2 regions of the Luteimicrobium sp. NPDC057192 genome follow, and region 1 is predicted to be linked to the other one. Evidence: riboswitches for the same ligand, from Rfam matches in the RefSeq annotation. Region 1 holds a riboswitch; the other holds the start of a gene.
The links. Region 1 has a riboswitch for cyclic di-AMP ahead of ACFT5B_RS15560 (C40 family peptidase). Riboswitches for the same ligand answer to the same signal wherever they lie in the genome.

Region 1 (6,786 bases):
GACCGTCGCCGGCTGCTGGCGTTCACGCAGGCGTCGCAGGGCCTGCTCGCGTTCGGCCTGGGCGCGCTCGTGCTCACGGGCACGGTCGAGCTGTGGCACGTGTACGCGTTCGCGTTCGCGCTCGGCGTCGTCGCCACGATCGACGCCCCGGTCCGCCAGACGTTCGTCGCTCAGCTCGTCCCCGCCGACAAGCTGTCGAACGCCGTCGGCCTCAACAGCGCGTCGTTCAACGCGGCGCGGCTGATCGGTCCCGGCGTCGGCGGCCTGCTCATCGCGGCGGTCGGTCCCGGCTGGGTGTTCATCATCAACGGCGTCTCGTTCGCCGCGACGATCTTCGCGCTCACCCAGATGCGCACCCGTGAGCTGCGGCCCATGCCGGTCGCCAAGCGGCGCAAGGGGCAGGTCCGGGAGGGCTTCCGGTACGTGCGGGGGCGCACGGACATCGTCGTGATCATGATCGTCGTCGGCGTGGTGTCGATGTTCGGGCTGAACTTCCAGCTGACCTCGGCGACGATGGCCCGCACCGTCTTCGACAAGGGCGCGGGGGAGTACGGCATCCTCGGCTCGATCCTCGCGATCGGGTCGCTCGCGGGCGCCCTCCTCGCGGCCCGGCGCGAGCGGCCGCGCGTGCGGCTCGTCGTCGGTGCGGCGTTCGGCTTCGGCCTCGCGACGGCGGCGCTCGCGCTCGCGCCGACGTACGCGAGCTTCGCGGTGCTCTGCATCCCCGTCGGGCTCGCGAGCCTGACGATGATGACGGCCGCGAACGCGACCATCCAGATGTCGACCGAGCCCGAGATGCGCGGGCGCGTCATGTCGCTCTACATGATGGTCTTCCAGGGCGCGACGCCCATCGGGTCGCCGATCGTCGGCTGGATCGGCGAGCAGTTCGGCGCGCGCTGGTCGATCGGTATCGGCTCGGTGACGGCGCTGCTCGTGTCCGTGGGCGCGGGGATCTGGGTCCTGCGCCACTGGCACGTGCAGGTCCGGTACCGGGTCACGACCCGCCCTCACCTCGTGGTGCGCTACCTGGATGCCGACGACGGCGCGGCGGTCCCCGTGCCCGCCGCCCGCGCGGCGCGCGAGGAGGCCGCTCGGGAGCTCGACGAGCAGGACACGCAGGCGCGGTCCGCGGCCGCCTGAGCGTTACCCGCGGTGTGTGCTCGTCGGAGTCCCGGTCCATGGTGGGACCGTGCGCGTCGTCCCGTTCGAGGTCCACGTGCCCGACGCGGAGCTCGACGAGCTCCGCCGCCGGGTGCGCGCGACGCGCTGGCCGGACGCGGAGACCGTCGCCGGCGGGGCTCAAGGAGTCCCGCTCGACGTGATGCACGACCTGGCGCGGTACTGGGCCGACGGCTACAGCTGGCGCCGGCTCGAGCGACGGCTCGCCGGGTTCGAGCAGTACCGGGCCGAGATCGACGGTCTCCACGTCCACTTCGTGCACGTCCGCTCGCCGCGCCCCGACGCGACGCCTCTCATCGTCACGCACGGCTGGCCCGGCTCGTTCCTCGAGTTCCTCGACGTCGTCGAGCCCCTCACCCAGCCGCCCGACGACGCGCCCGCCTTCCACGTCGTGGTGCCCTCGCTCCCGGGCTACGGGTTCAGCGACCGGCCGCGGGTGCCGGGCTGGGGGATCGGACGGATCGCGCGCGCGTGGGCCACGCTCATGGCCGGGCTCGGCTACGACCGGTACGGCGCCGCGGGCGGCGACTGGGGGACGAGCATCAGCACGCTCCTCGGCCTGCAGGACCGGGCGCACGTCGTCGGGCTCCACCTCACGCCGCCGCTCGTCGCCCCGGACCTCACGTCGCCCCACCTCACGGAGGCGGAGCGGGCGGACCTCGCTGCGCGCGAGGCCGGGGCCGAGGGGTCGGCGTACTCGGCCGTCCACGCGTCGCGCCCGCAGACGCTCGGGTACGGGCTGTCCGACTCGCCGACCGGGCTGGCCGCGTGGATCTTCGAGAAGGTCGCGGCGTGGTCGGACCACGACGGCGACCCGTTCGCCGTGCTCAGCCGCGACCAGGTGCTCGACGACGTGACGCTCTACTGGCTCACCGGCACCGCGACCTCGTCGACGCGGCTCTACGCCGAGAGCATCCGGACCGTCGAGCGGTGGATGACGACGCCGCCGCGGCCCGACGAGGTCGTCCGGGTCCCCGTGGGCGCGGCGATCTTCCGGGACAACCCGCGCCCGTCCCGGCGGTGGGCCGAGCGCCGCTTCGCGGACCTGCGCTACTGGGGCACGCCCGAGCGGGGCGGTCACTTCCCGGCGTGGGAGCAGCCGCAGGTCTACGTGCGCGAGCTCCGCGCGACGTTCCGCGCCGTCCTCGGCCGCTGACGAACCTTCGTCAGCCCAGCTGCTCGACCACGAAGTCGACGCACGCGGTCAGCGCCGCGACGTCGTCGGGCTCGATCGCGGGGAACATTGCGACGCGGAGCTGGTTGCGGCCGAGCTTGCGGTAGGCGAAGGCGTCGACGACGCCGTTCGCGCGCAAGGCGGCGAGGACGTCGGCGGCGGGCACGGCGTCGTCGAGGTCGACGGTCCCGACGACGTTCGAACGCTCCGCGGGGTCCGTCACGAAGGGCGTCGCCCACGGCCGCGACTCGGCCCAGCCGTACAGGTGGGCGGCCGAGGCCGCGGTGCGCGCCGTCGTCCACTCCAGGCCGCCCTGCTCGAGCATCCACTCGATCTGCTCGGCCATGAGGAGGAGCGTCGCGATCGCGGGGGTGTTGAGGGTCTGGTCCTGGCGCGAGTTCGTCAGCGCGGTGGTGAGCGAGAGGAACTCGGGCACCCAACGCTCGGCCTCGAGCTGCGCGGCCCGCTCGACGGCGTCGGGCGACAGCAGGGCGAGCCACAGGCCGCCGTCCGAGCCGAACGACTTCTGCGGCGCGAAGTAGTACGCGTCGGTCTGGGCGACGTCCACGCCGAGACCGCCCGCGGCCGACGTCCCGTCGACGACGGTGAGGGCCCCGGCCGCTTGCGACCCGGCGACGCGCTCGACGGGGCTCACCGCGCCCGTCGACGTCTCGTTGTGCGGGAACGCGTAGACGTCGACCCCGTCCTCGGGGCGGCAGTGCGCGACCGTGCCCGCGGGTGCCTCGACGACGGTCGACGTCTCGAGGAACGGAGCGCGCGACGTCGCCGTCGCGAACTTGGCCCCGAACTCCCCGAACGCCGCGTGCTGCGCCCTCGACCGGACGAGGCAGAACGTCGCCACGTCCCAGAACGCCGTCGACCCGCCGTTGCCGAGCGCGACCTCGTAGCCGTCAGGCAGCGAGAACAGGTCCGCGAGGCCTGTGCGGACCCGGCGGACGAGCGAGCGCACCGGCTCCTGTCGGTGCGACGTCCCGAGCGGCGTCCGGGCCGCCGCGGCGAGCGCGCTCACCTGCGCGTCGCGCACCTTGCTCGGTCCGGCACCGAAGCGGCCGTCCGCAGGCAGCAGGTCGGTGGGGATGCGGATGTCAGCGGGGGTCGTGGCCACGCGTCCAGGGTAGGGGAGCGGCCCCGTCGGCCCGTACCGGATTCCGGTGGGTGGGCCGCCCTAGACTGGGGCCCACCGACGCTTCAGGGAGCAGCAGTGAGCGATCTCATCGACACCACCGAGATGTACCTCAAGACGATCTACGAGCTCGTCGAGGAGGGGATCGTCCCGCTGCGTGCCCGGATCGCGGAGCGGCTGGGGCACTCGGGCCCGACCGTCTCCCAGACCGTCGCCCGGATGGAGCGCGACGACCTCGTGGTCGTGACCGGTGACCGCCACCTCGAGCTCACCGAGCAGGGCTACACCAAGGCCATGCGGGTCATGCGCAAGCACCGCCTCGCGGAGCGCCTGCTGACGGACGTCGTCGGCCTCGACTGGGAGTACGTCCACGAGGAGGCGTGCCGCTGGGAGCACGTCATGAGCGACCGCGTCGAGAAGCGCCTCGCCGAGCTCCTGGGTCACCCGCACTTCTCGCCGTACGGGAACCCGATCCCGGGCCTGTCCGAGCTGGGCGAGGAGCCGACGCACGAGGACTTCCTCGAGGGCGTCGTCCCGCTGCTCGACGTCGCCCGCCCGGCACAGGGGACCGCCGAGACGGTCCACGCCGACGTGCGGCGGCTGGGCGAGCCCCTGCAGCCCGACGTCGAGCTCCTCGCGCGCCTGGCCGAGGCCGGGATCGTCCCCGGCGCGCGCGTCGAGGCGCAGTGGGACGGCGGGATGCTGTCGGTCCGGGGTGGTGACGCGGAGAAGCCGCTGGCCCTCGCGGACGAGGTCTCGCGACACGTCTTCGTCGCCGCCGGCTGACCCGTCGCAAGCCCCGCGCTGGGACCTCCGTACCAGTTCGGACGAGCCCCTCACTTACGTCGTGACCGGGGCGTGACATTCGCCGCGGGGTCGTGTACGTTCAGGGGCAGTTCCGGCGGCAACCGTCGTCGGAGCCCTCACGGAGAGCGCCGAGCCCTGTCGCTCCGTGGGGGTCCCAGCGAACGTGGATGACAGGGACGGGGGACCCACGATCGGGAGTCGGAAACGACTTCCTTGGGGTGAAGCCCGAGGTACCGCAAGGTGCCGGAGGCCGGGTGCTTCTCCCACCCGAACCCGACAGCTGACCTCGTAGGCGTCAAAGGAGACCACCGAGTGAGCACCAGTACCGCTCGCGCCCGCCACCGTGCGGCGCGTCGCCCTGTAACCCCCTTGGCAACCCTGGCGAGCGCCGCGACCGGCAGCCTCTCCACCGTGGGTCGCCGCACCGCCGTCGTCGCCGCGTCGTCAGGCCTCCTGGTCTCGATGCTCGGCGGGCCCGCCGCGCAGGCGGCCACGACGCACACCGACAACTCGGGCAAGCTCAGCACCGTCGACCTCGACGCTCTCACCGCGGCCGCGAAGGCCGAGCTGCAGACGTCCAAGACGGTCACGGTCACGAAGCACGTCAAGTGGACCGCCGACGCCGCGTCGGTGAAGGTCACGCCGGCCCCCGAGCCCGTCGTCCACCGCACCGTCCAGGCCGCGAGCCGCTCCGAGGTCCGCACGGCCCTCACGTCGACGGACGACTCCAGCAGCTCCTCGGACACGAGCACCTCGTCGTCCAGCTCGAGCTCCAGCGCCTCGATCCCGTCCTCGGCCAACGGCTCCAAGATCATCGCGATCGCCAGCCGCTACGTGGGCGTCCCGTACGTCTACGGCGGCACGACGCCGTCGGGCTTCGACTGCTCGGGCTTCACCTCCTACGTGTACGCGCAGATCGGCATCTCGCTCCCGCGCACGTCGTCGGCCCAGCACTACGCGGGCACGATCATCTCGCGCGCCGAGGCCAAGCCGGGCGACCTCATCTGGACCCCGGGCCACGTCGCGATCTACGCGGGCGGCAACACGATCATCGACGCCCCGCGTCCGGGCAAGACGATCCAGTTCCGCGCCATGTGGCAGACGAACCCCACGTTCATCCGCGTCGGCTGACGCGCGAAACGTACCGAGCGCCCCGGCTGCCCCACGGCAGCCGGGGCGCTCGTCTATTACCCCCACACTCGGTAGGCTATGGGTATGACGCGAGCAAAGAGCGTTCTGGTCGGCGTCGACGGCTCGGCGCCGAGCCTGCACGCCCTCGACTGGGCGACGATGTACGCCGCCGACGCCGGGCTGAGCCTGCACGTCGTGTGCTCGTACTACCTCCCGACCCTCACGTCCGCGTCGCTCGACGGCGGCTACGTGCCGATCGACGACGACGCCGTCCAGGCGGGCGCCAAGGCAGTCCTCGACGAGGCCGTGGCCCGCGTCAAGCCCCACGGCGTCCCGGTGAGCGCGTCGCTCGCCGCGGGTGACGCCACGGGCGTCCTCGTCGACCTCAGCGAGGAGCACGTGCTCGCGGTCGTCGGGACACGCGGCCGAGGCGGGTTCGCCGGCCGGCTCCTCGGCACGGTGTCGTCCGCGCTCCCGGCGCACTCCCGGTGCGCGACGGTCGTCGTCCCGCTCCGCACCCCCGACGGCGAACGCACCCCCGAGTCGGCCGACCAGCTCCCCGCCGTGCGCCACCCCGCGCGGATCATCGCCGGCGTCGACGGCTCGCCGACCTCCGAGGCCGCGCTCCGGCACGCGGCCGACCTCGCCCAGCTGTGGGACTGCGAGCTCGTCGCCGTGGCCGGCGTCCCCATCGCGTCGGGTGCCGGGGTGCTGGCGTGGCTCCCGGCGTCCGTGGACCACGAGCAGGTCCTCGCCGACGCGGGCGCCAATCTCGACCGCATCGTCGAGCGGCTCGTCGAGGACCGTCCCGGGCTCGAGGTCCGGCGGATCGTCCTCGACGGCACCGGCGCCGAGCTGCTCGTCGAGTTCTCGCAGGCCGCCGACCTCATCGTCGTCGGGTCCCGAGGGCGAGGCGGGTTCTCCGGGATGCTCCTCGGCTCCACGAGCCAGGCCGTGCTTCACCACGCGCAGTGCCCGGTCATGGTCGTGACGAAGCGGTGCGCGGAGTCCGAGGCGGAGGACCGGACCGCGGAGCTCGACGCCTCCTGACGTCCCCGTGACCCGCGGCGGCGGGCTCCTTCGCGACGTGCCCCTCCCCGGGGCCTACCTCGGCGGGGTGAGCGCGGCGCGGAGCTGCGTGAGGCCCCAGCGCAGGTCGTCCTCCTCGACGACGAGGGGCGGTGCGAGCCGGACGGTGCGGCCGTGCGCCTCCTTCGCGAGCACGCCCCGGGCCAGCAGCGCCTCGCACAGCACGCGGCCGGGTGCCGCATCACCTGCTCCGGCGTCGTCGGGCATCGCACCGACCGGCACGTCGAGGCCCGCCCAGAGGCCCACGCCGCGGCTCGCAGCG
Region 2 (6,786 bases), on a different contig from region 1:
GAAGCCCCACGCGCCGATGTCGGCGAGCTTGCGGACGGACTCGGCGGGGTCGAGCGCGGCGCGCGTCGGGTCGCCGAAGGGGTCCTGGGCCTGCCAGCCCACGGTCCAGAGACCGAACGAGAACTTGAACTCAGGGGTGGCCGCGGGGGTGCTCATCCGGGGTGCTCCTCATCGAGGTACGGGGATCGCGAGACGGCTCGGGATCGCGGTTGGCGGCCCGTCCGCGACGACGCCGCGACCGAGCCTTTGTTGTACGGATGAACTTAACGCGTGACGCAGGTAGGGTCAAGGCTCATGGAGCTCCCCGGCGTCGGCACCCCCAAGGCGCGGCAGGCCTCGCTGCGCGAGCACAACCTCGCGCTCGTCGCCCGCAGCGTGTTCGGTGCTGCCGAGCCGCCCTCCCGCGCCGCCGTCGCCGCGGCCACCGGGCTCACCCGGGCCACCGTCGGCTCGCTCGTCGACCAGCTCGTCGCGGGACGTGTCGTCGCCGAGCTCGCACCCTCGCCCGGCCAGGTCGGGCGCCCCGCCGTGCCCCTCGTGCCCGCGCCCCGGACCGTCGTCGCGCTCGGGCTGGAGGTCAACGTCGACTACGTCGGCGTCCGGGCCCTCGACCTCACCGGGGCGACCGTGGCCGAGCGGCTCGACGACTCGCGCGGCGTGACGGGCGCGGGCAGCGACCCCGTCCGCGTGCTCGCGCGGGTGGGGGACCTCGCGCGCGAGGTCGTCGCGGAGGTCAGGGCCGACGGGATGCGGCTCGCGGGCGCGCGGCTCGCGCTGCCGGGTCTGGTCGACGCGCGGGCGGGCTTCCTGCAGGTAGCGCCCAACCTCGGGTGGGAGTCGCTCGCGCCCGTGCCGCTGCTCGGGCCGCTGCCCGCGCGCGTCGAGATCGCGAACGAGGCCAACCTCGCGGGCCTCGCCCAGCTCCCGTTCGGCCAGTTCGCCGCGTCCGGCCACGACGGCACGACGTTCGTGCACGTCTCGGGCGACGTCGGCATCGGCGCCGCGATCGTCCTCGACGGCGAGCTCTACCTGGGCCGGCACGGCTGGGCGGGCGAGATCGGGCACGTCGTCGTCGACCCGGCCGGCCCGCGCTGCCGCTGCGGCGCCACCGGCTGCCTCGAGCAGCTCGCCGGCAAGGACGCGCTCCTGCGCGGCCTCGGGCTCGACACCCCGGCCCCCCGTGCCCCCCGGTCCGACGACGGCGCCTCCGACGGCCTCGCTCCCGTCCTCGAGGCCCTCGCTGCGGGCGGGGAGGCGGGCGACCGGGCGCGGGACGTCGTCGCCCGCGCAGGTAAGGCCCTCGGCACCGCGCTGTCGACGCTCGTGAACCTGCTCGACCTCGACACCGTCCTGCTGGGCGGGGTGTACGCGCCGCTCACGGAGGACCTGCGCCCGAGCCTCGAGGCCGAGCTGCGGACGCGCGTGCTCGCCTCCCCGTGGGAGCGGATCGCCGTCCGCCCCGCACCGGTGGCCGGGTACGCCGCGCTCACGGGCGGCGCGCGCGCCGTCCTGCGGGACCTGGTGCAGGGGCCGAGCGACTACCTCGAGTCCCTGGAGACGACGAGAACGCCGGAGTAGGACGGCGTCCTGCTCCGGCGTTCTCGTCGGTGGTGCGGGCGGTGTGCCCGGACCGCGTGGGTCAGATCGTGTTCGCCTTGGCGCTCACGTGGACGAACGTCCAGCTGGCCCGCCACATGCTCCGCACGTGGATGGACTTGCCGGGCCGCGGGGCGTCGATGATCTTGTTGCCGCCGACGTAGATGCCCACGTGGCCGGGGGTGTAGACCAGGTCGCCCGCCTTGGCGTGGCGCTTGGAGACGACCTTGCCGGCGTGGCGCTGGCCCGACGACGTGCGCGGGAGCGACTTCACCTTGGTGTGCTTGTACACGTACTTGGTGAAGCCCGAGCAGTCGAAGCCGCGGGGGCTCGAGCCGCCGTACACGTAGCGCGTGCCGGTGTACTTCACGGCCTTCTCGACGACGCGCGACGAGTACTTGTGCGTCCTGACGGTCGTGAACTTGGTGCGCTCCTTGACGGTGCGCGGCGTCGCCGGGTGGATCGTCGCGCGGACGCGGTGCTTGCCGGTGCTCAGGTGCGACGACAGGCGGTAGGTGGCCTTCCCGCTCTTGAGCGTGCGGACGGCGACGAGCTTGCCGCTGACGCGGAAGTAGACCTTGCCGGCGGTCGCGTGGCCCCGGGTGAGGGAGCGCACGGTGACGAGCGGCGGGCGCTTCTTGTAGTAGGACCGGTCGCTGACGCGGAGGGAGAGCGTCGGGGTGGCCTTGGCCGACGTCGCGGTCTTGACGGTGGTAGCGGCGGCCGCGGGGGTCGCCGCGCCGACGGCGACGAGGCCGCCGCCGAGGAGGCCTGCGAGGAGGCCGGTGGTGGTCGCGACGCGGCCGAAGCGGCGCACACGCCCACCCTCAGGGCGCACGGCGCCCTGCTCACGGGTTCGGAGCATGGTGTTGTACCTCTCACGCCTGCGAGGTGAGCTGTCGGGTTCGGGCGGGAGGTACGTGCCCGGCCGCGTGGTGCGGCTTCACCCCGAGGAGGTCCGGTCCGTCATGGCCCGGGCCACCGAAGGTGGGTCCCCCGTCGCTGCCACGGTCATGGGCCCTTCCCGGTGGCAGCGCTCGGCGTTCCGGGTCGGGGCAGACGGCAGGTCGAGCGTCCGTCGGCTGATCGAGGCTAGGCAACGGAGGTCCGAGGTCACAAATATGTAACGAGGGATTGCGCCTGTCCGAGTTGCCTGCTACGGCACGGTGGGATCGGGTCGATCACACCCGATCACGGGTATCCCAAAGTGGGCGATAGCCGGGCGCATGGGCGGGGTTTCCGCGGTACGGGCGTGCCGCAAACCTTCACAACCGGGAGCGCTTCCATCGGCGTGTCGACGCCCGAGATGTCGGACTCGTCGCCCGCGTCGGAGGGGGTCGCCTCGTCGCGGGCTCGCGTGTAGGCTTCGGAATAAGGAAGGACGCCGTTCAAAACTCCGTCCGGCCGAGTCAGCCCCTCGTCTGCCCACACCGTCAGCGGACCCAGCCGACCGGAGGATCAGGTCCATGCCCAGCACCCAGGCCGCACCCGCACGCCAGCAGCTCGCGCGGCGCGCCGCCGTCCTCCTCGCCGCGGGCCACGACGCGGCCTCGCGCGACGTGCTCACGCAGCCCCTCGGCGACTCGACGGTCGTGCAGCGGGCCCTCGAGACGCTCACCCACGTCGTCGACCGCGACCGCACCGTGGTCGTCGTGGCATCGGGCGACACGCGCGTCCGCGAGCTCCTCGGCCCGGACCTCACGTACGTCGAGCAGTCGGGGTCCGCGGGCACCGGCCCCGCAGCGCTCGCGGCGCGCGCCGCGCTCCCGGCCGACGCGGACGTCGTCCTCGTCGCCTACGCGGACACGCCGCTGCTGCGCAGCGAGTCCCTGCTGGCGCTGCTCACCCGGCACGCGCTCAAGGGCGCCGACCTCACCTTCCTCACCGCCGTGCTCGCGGAGCCGCGCCCCGCGTACGACCGGGTCGTCCGCGTCGACGGCGAGGTCACCGCGATCGTGAGCGCCGGGACGGAGCCCGCCGCGGGGGAGACCACCGACGGGCACGAGATCAACGTGGGCGCCTACGTCGCGGCTCCCGCGCTGCTGTTCGGGGCGCTCGAGGAGCTCGTCGCCGCGGGCGCGGAGCGGCTCACCGACCTCGCGCACCGCGCCATCGCCGACGGCCGACGCGTCTCGACGTACCAGATCTACGACACCGACGAGGTGCACGGCATCAACTCGCCGGCCGAGCTCCAGGAGGCCGCGGACATCCTGCTCAAGCGCCTCTTCATGCCGAAGAAGAACACCGACACGACCATCCACTTCGGGACGGGCGGCTGGCGCGCGGTGATCGGCGAGGGGTACACGCTCGCGAACGTGCGCCGTCTGTCCCAGGCCATCGCCAACGAGACCACGCGCCGCGGGCTCGAGTCGCGCGGCGTCGTCATCGGCGGGGACCGGCGCTTCCTCTCGGAGGAGTCGAAGATCGCGGCCGCCGAGGTCTTCGCCGGCAACAACATCCCGGTCACCCTCCTGCCCGACGACGTCCCCACCCCCCTGGTGACGTTCGCGGCGCCCTACCTCGGTTCGGCCTACGGGATCATCGTCACCTCGAGCCACAACCCGCCCGAGTGGAACGGCATCAAGGTGTTCCGTGCCGACGGCTCGCTGCCGCTCGACGACGAGACCGACCGCTACCAGGACGAGGCCAACGCCATGTCCGTGGACGACGTGATCACGCTCGACCTCGACCTCGCGCGCAAGGCGGGCGTCGTCGTCGACCGGACGCTCACCGACCCGTACGTCGACGCGATCGAGAAGATCGTCGACGTGGACGCCGTCCGCGGGTCGAACCTCCAGGTCGTCGTCGACCCGATGTACGGGACGAGCCAGCTCACGCTCGGCACGATCCTCGGCGACATGCGCGTCCGGGCCGAGTTCATCCACGCGCAGCACAACCCGCTGTTCGGCGGGATCGCGCCCGCACCCGACCTGCAGCGCCTGTCGTCGCTCATCGAGATGATCCGGTCCGGCGAGGGGCGGTACGCGCTCGGCATGGCGACCGACGGCGACTCGGACCGCATCGGGATCGTCGACGAGACCGGCGAGTACATCACCACGAACGACCTGCTGCTCCTCCTCTACTGGTACCTGCACGAGTTCCGCGGCGAGAAGGGTGGCGTGGTCCGCAACCTCGCCACCACGCACCTGCTCGACCGGCTCGCCGCCCACTTCGGCGAGGAGTCGCGCGAGGTCAAGGTCGGCTTCAAGCACGTCACGGCGGGCATGGAGGAGATCGGCGCGGTCCTCGGTGGCGAGTCGTCCGGCGGCCTGACGATCCGCGGCTGGATCCTCGGCAAGGACGGCATCTTCGCGTGCGCGCTCGTCGTCGAGATGCTGGCCCGCACGGGCAAGCGGATCTCCGAGCTGCGCGAGATGATCTACGCGATCACCGGTCGCCTCTACACCCTCGAGGCCGGCGTCCCGTCGACGCCCGAGATGCGGGTCGCGGTGCCGCGCCGCCTCGAGGCCGAGCCGCTCACGCACGTCGGCCCGTACCCCGTCGTCAGCGTGTCCCACCTCGACGGCACCAAGATCCTCCTCGAGAACGACAACTGGGCGCTCCTGCGCTTCTCGGGCACCGAGCCGGTGCTCCGGATGTTCGTCGAGGCCGACTCGCCCGAGAAGGCCGAGGAGCTGCTCACGTGGCTCCGTGGCTTCGTCACGGCCGGCGTCTGAGCCCGCCCCCGCACGCCCACCCCGAACGACCCAGCACGAGCAAGGACGACCCACCATGCGTTACGGATTCTTCGACACCGATGCCGACGAGTACGTGATCGACCGCCCCGACGTCCCGGTGTCCTGGACGAACTACCTGGGCACGAAGAACATGTGCACCGTGCTGTCCCACCACGGGGGCGGCTACTCCTACTACAAGTCGTCGGAGTACGGCCGGATCTCCCGGTTCCGTCAGAACGGCGTCCCTCTCGACCGCCCGGGCCACTACGTCTACGTGCGGGACGACGCCGACGGCGACTACTGGTCGGCCTCCTGGCAGCCCGTGGGCAAGCCGTTCGTGGAGCGGGGGACCGAGCCCGACGCCGAGGCCGGCCCGGGCGGCGCAGGGCGGTGGACCACCCGCCACGGCATGGGCTACACGCGGTTCCGCTCCGAGTACCGCGGCATCGACACCGAGCAGACGGTCTTCATCCCGCTCGACGACGACGTCGAGCTGTGGGACGTCCGGGTCACCAACACCTCGGACCGGGTCCGGGAGCTGACGGTCGCGTCGTACGTGGAGTTCAGCTTCCACACGATCACGATCGACAACCAGAACCTGCAGATGTCGCTCTACGCGTCGGGCTCGTCGTACGAGGACGGCATCATCGAGTACGACTTCTACTACGAGCCGTGGACGTTCCACTACGTCGCCTCGAGCGAGACGCCGTCGTCGTACGACTCGCTGCGCGACAACTTCATCGGGGCGTACCGCACCGAGACGAACCCCGTCGCGATCGAGCGGGGCGAGGGGACGAACAGGAGCGCGACGACCCAGAACCACTGCGGCTCGCTCCAGCACAAGGTCGTCCTGCAGCCCGGCGAGACCAAGCGGCTCGTGTACCTGCTGGGCTACGGCTCGCGGGACGAGGCCGGCCGCGCCATGCAGGCCAAGTACGCGGACGTGGAGTCGGCCGAGGTGCCCGCTGTCGATCGCGAGTTCCAGCGCCTGCGCGACTACTGGCACGCCAAGCAGGACAAGCTCCGCATCCGCACGCCCCACGAGGGCATGAACACGATGATCAACTCGTGGACGCTGCTCCAGGCCGAGACGTGCGTCGTGTGGTCGCGGTTCGCGTCGTTCGTCGAGGTCGGGGGCCGCAACGGCCTGGGCTACCGCGACACCGCCCAGGACGTCATGAGCGTCATCCACTCGAACCCGACGAAGACGCGCCAGCGCATCGTCGAGCTGCTCCGTGCCCAGACCGAGCAGGGCTACGGGCTGCACCTGTTCGACCCCAAGGCGTTCGACCCCGACGCCGAGAAGCTCCCCGACGTGCCGTCCCCGACGATCGTCCCGACCCCCAACGTCGCCGACCTGATCCACGGCCTCGAGGACACGTGCTCGGACGACCACCTCTGGCTCGTGCCGTCCGTCGTCGAGTACGTCAAGGAGACGGGGGACCTCGCGTTCCTGGACCTCGAGATCCCGTTCGCGCAGGGCACGCCCGCCACGGTGTACGAGCACCTGCGC

Region 2: linked by a shared signal. The riboswitch ahead of ACFT5B_RS11965 (C40 family peptidase) and the one ahead of ACFT5B_RS15560 (C40 family peptidase) in region 1 are both predicted to bind cyclic di-AMP.

Annotation. Positions count from the first base shown of each region.
Region 1 is NZ_JBHUWD010000035.1:10,594-17,379, reverse strand. It holds gene ACFT5B_RS15580 (MFS transporter) at 1-1,140, shown strand, start outside; gene ACFT5B_RS15575 (epoxide hydrolase family protein) at 1,190-2,335, shown strand; gene serC (phosphoserine transaminase) at 2,346-3,479, opposite strand; gene ACFT5B_RS15565 (metal-dependent transcriptional regulator) at 3,576-4,283, shown strand; cyclic di-AMP (ydaO/yuaA leader) riboswitch at 4,421-4,613, shown strand; gene ACFT5B_RS15560 (C40 family peptidase) at 4,716-5,435, shown strand; gene ACFT5B_RS15555 (universal stress protein) at 5,520-6,485, shown strand; gene rocD (ornithine--oxo-acid transaminase) at 6,540-6,786, opposite strand, start outside.
Region 2 is NZ_JBHUWD010000023.1:20,119-26,904, reverse strand. It holds gene xylA (xylose isomerase) at 1-156, opposite strand, end outside; gene ACFT5B_RS11970 (ROK family protein) at 295-1,578, shown strand; gene ACFT5B_RS11965 (C40 family peptidase) at 1,640-2,413, opposite strand; cyclic di-AMP (ydaO/yuaA leader) riboswitch at 2,467-2,626, opposite strand; gene ACFT5B_RS11960 (NTP transferase domain-containing protein) at 3,063-5,273, shown strand; gene ACFT5B_RS11955 (GH36-type glycosyl hydrolase domain-containing protein) at 5,329-6,786, shown strand, end outside.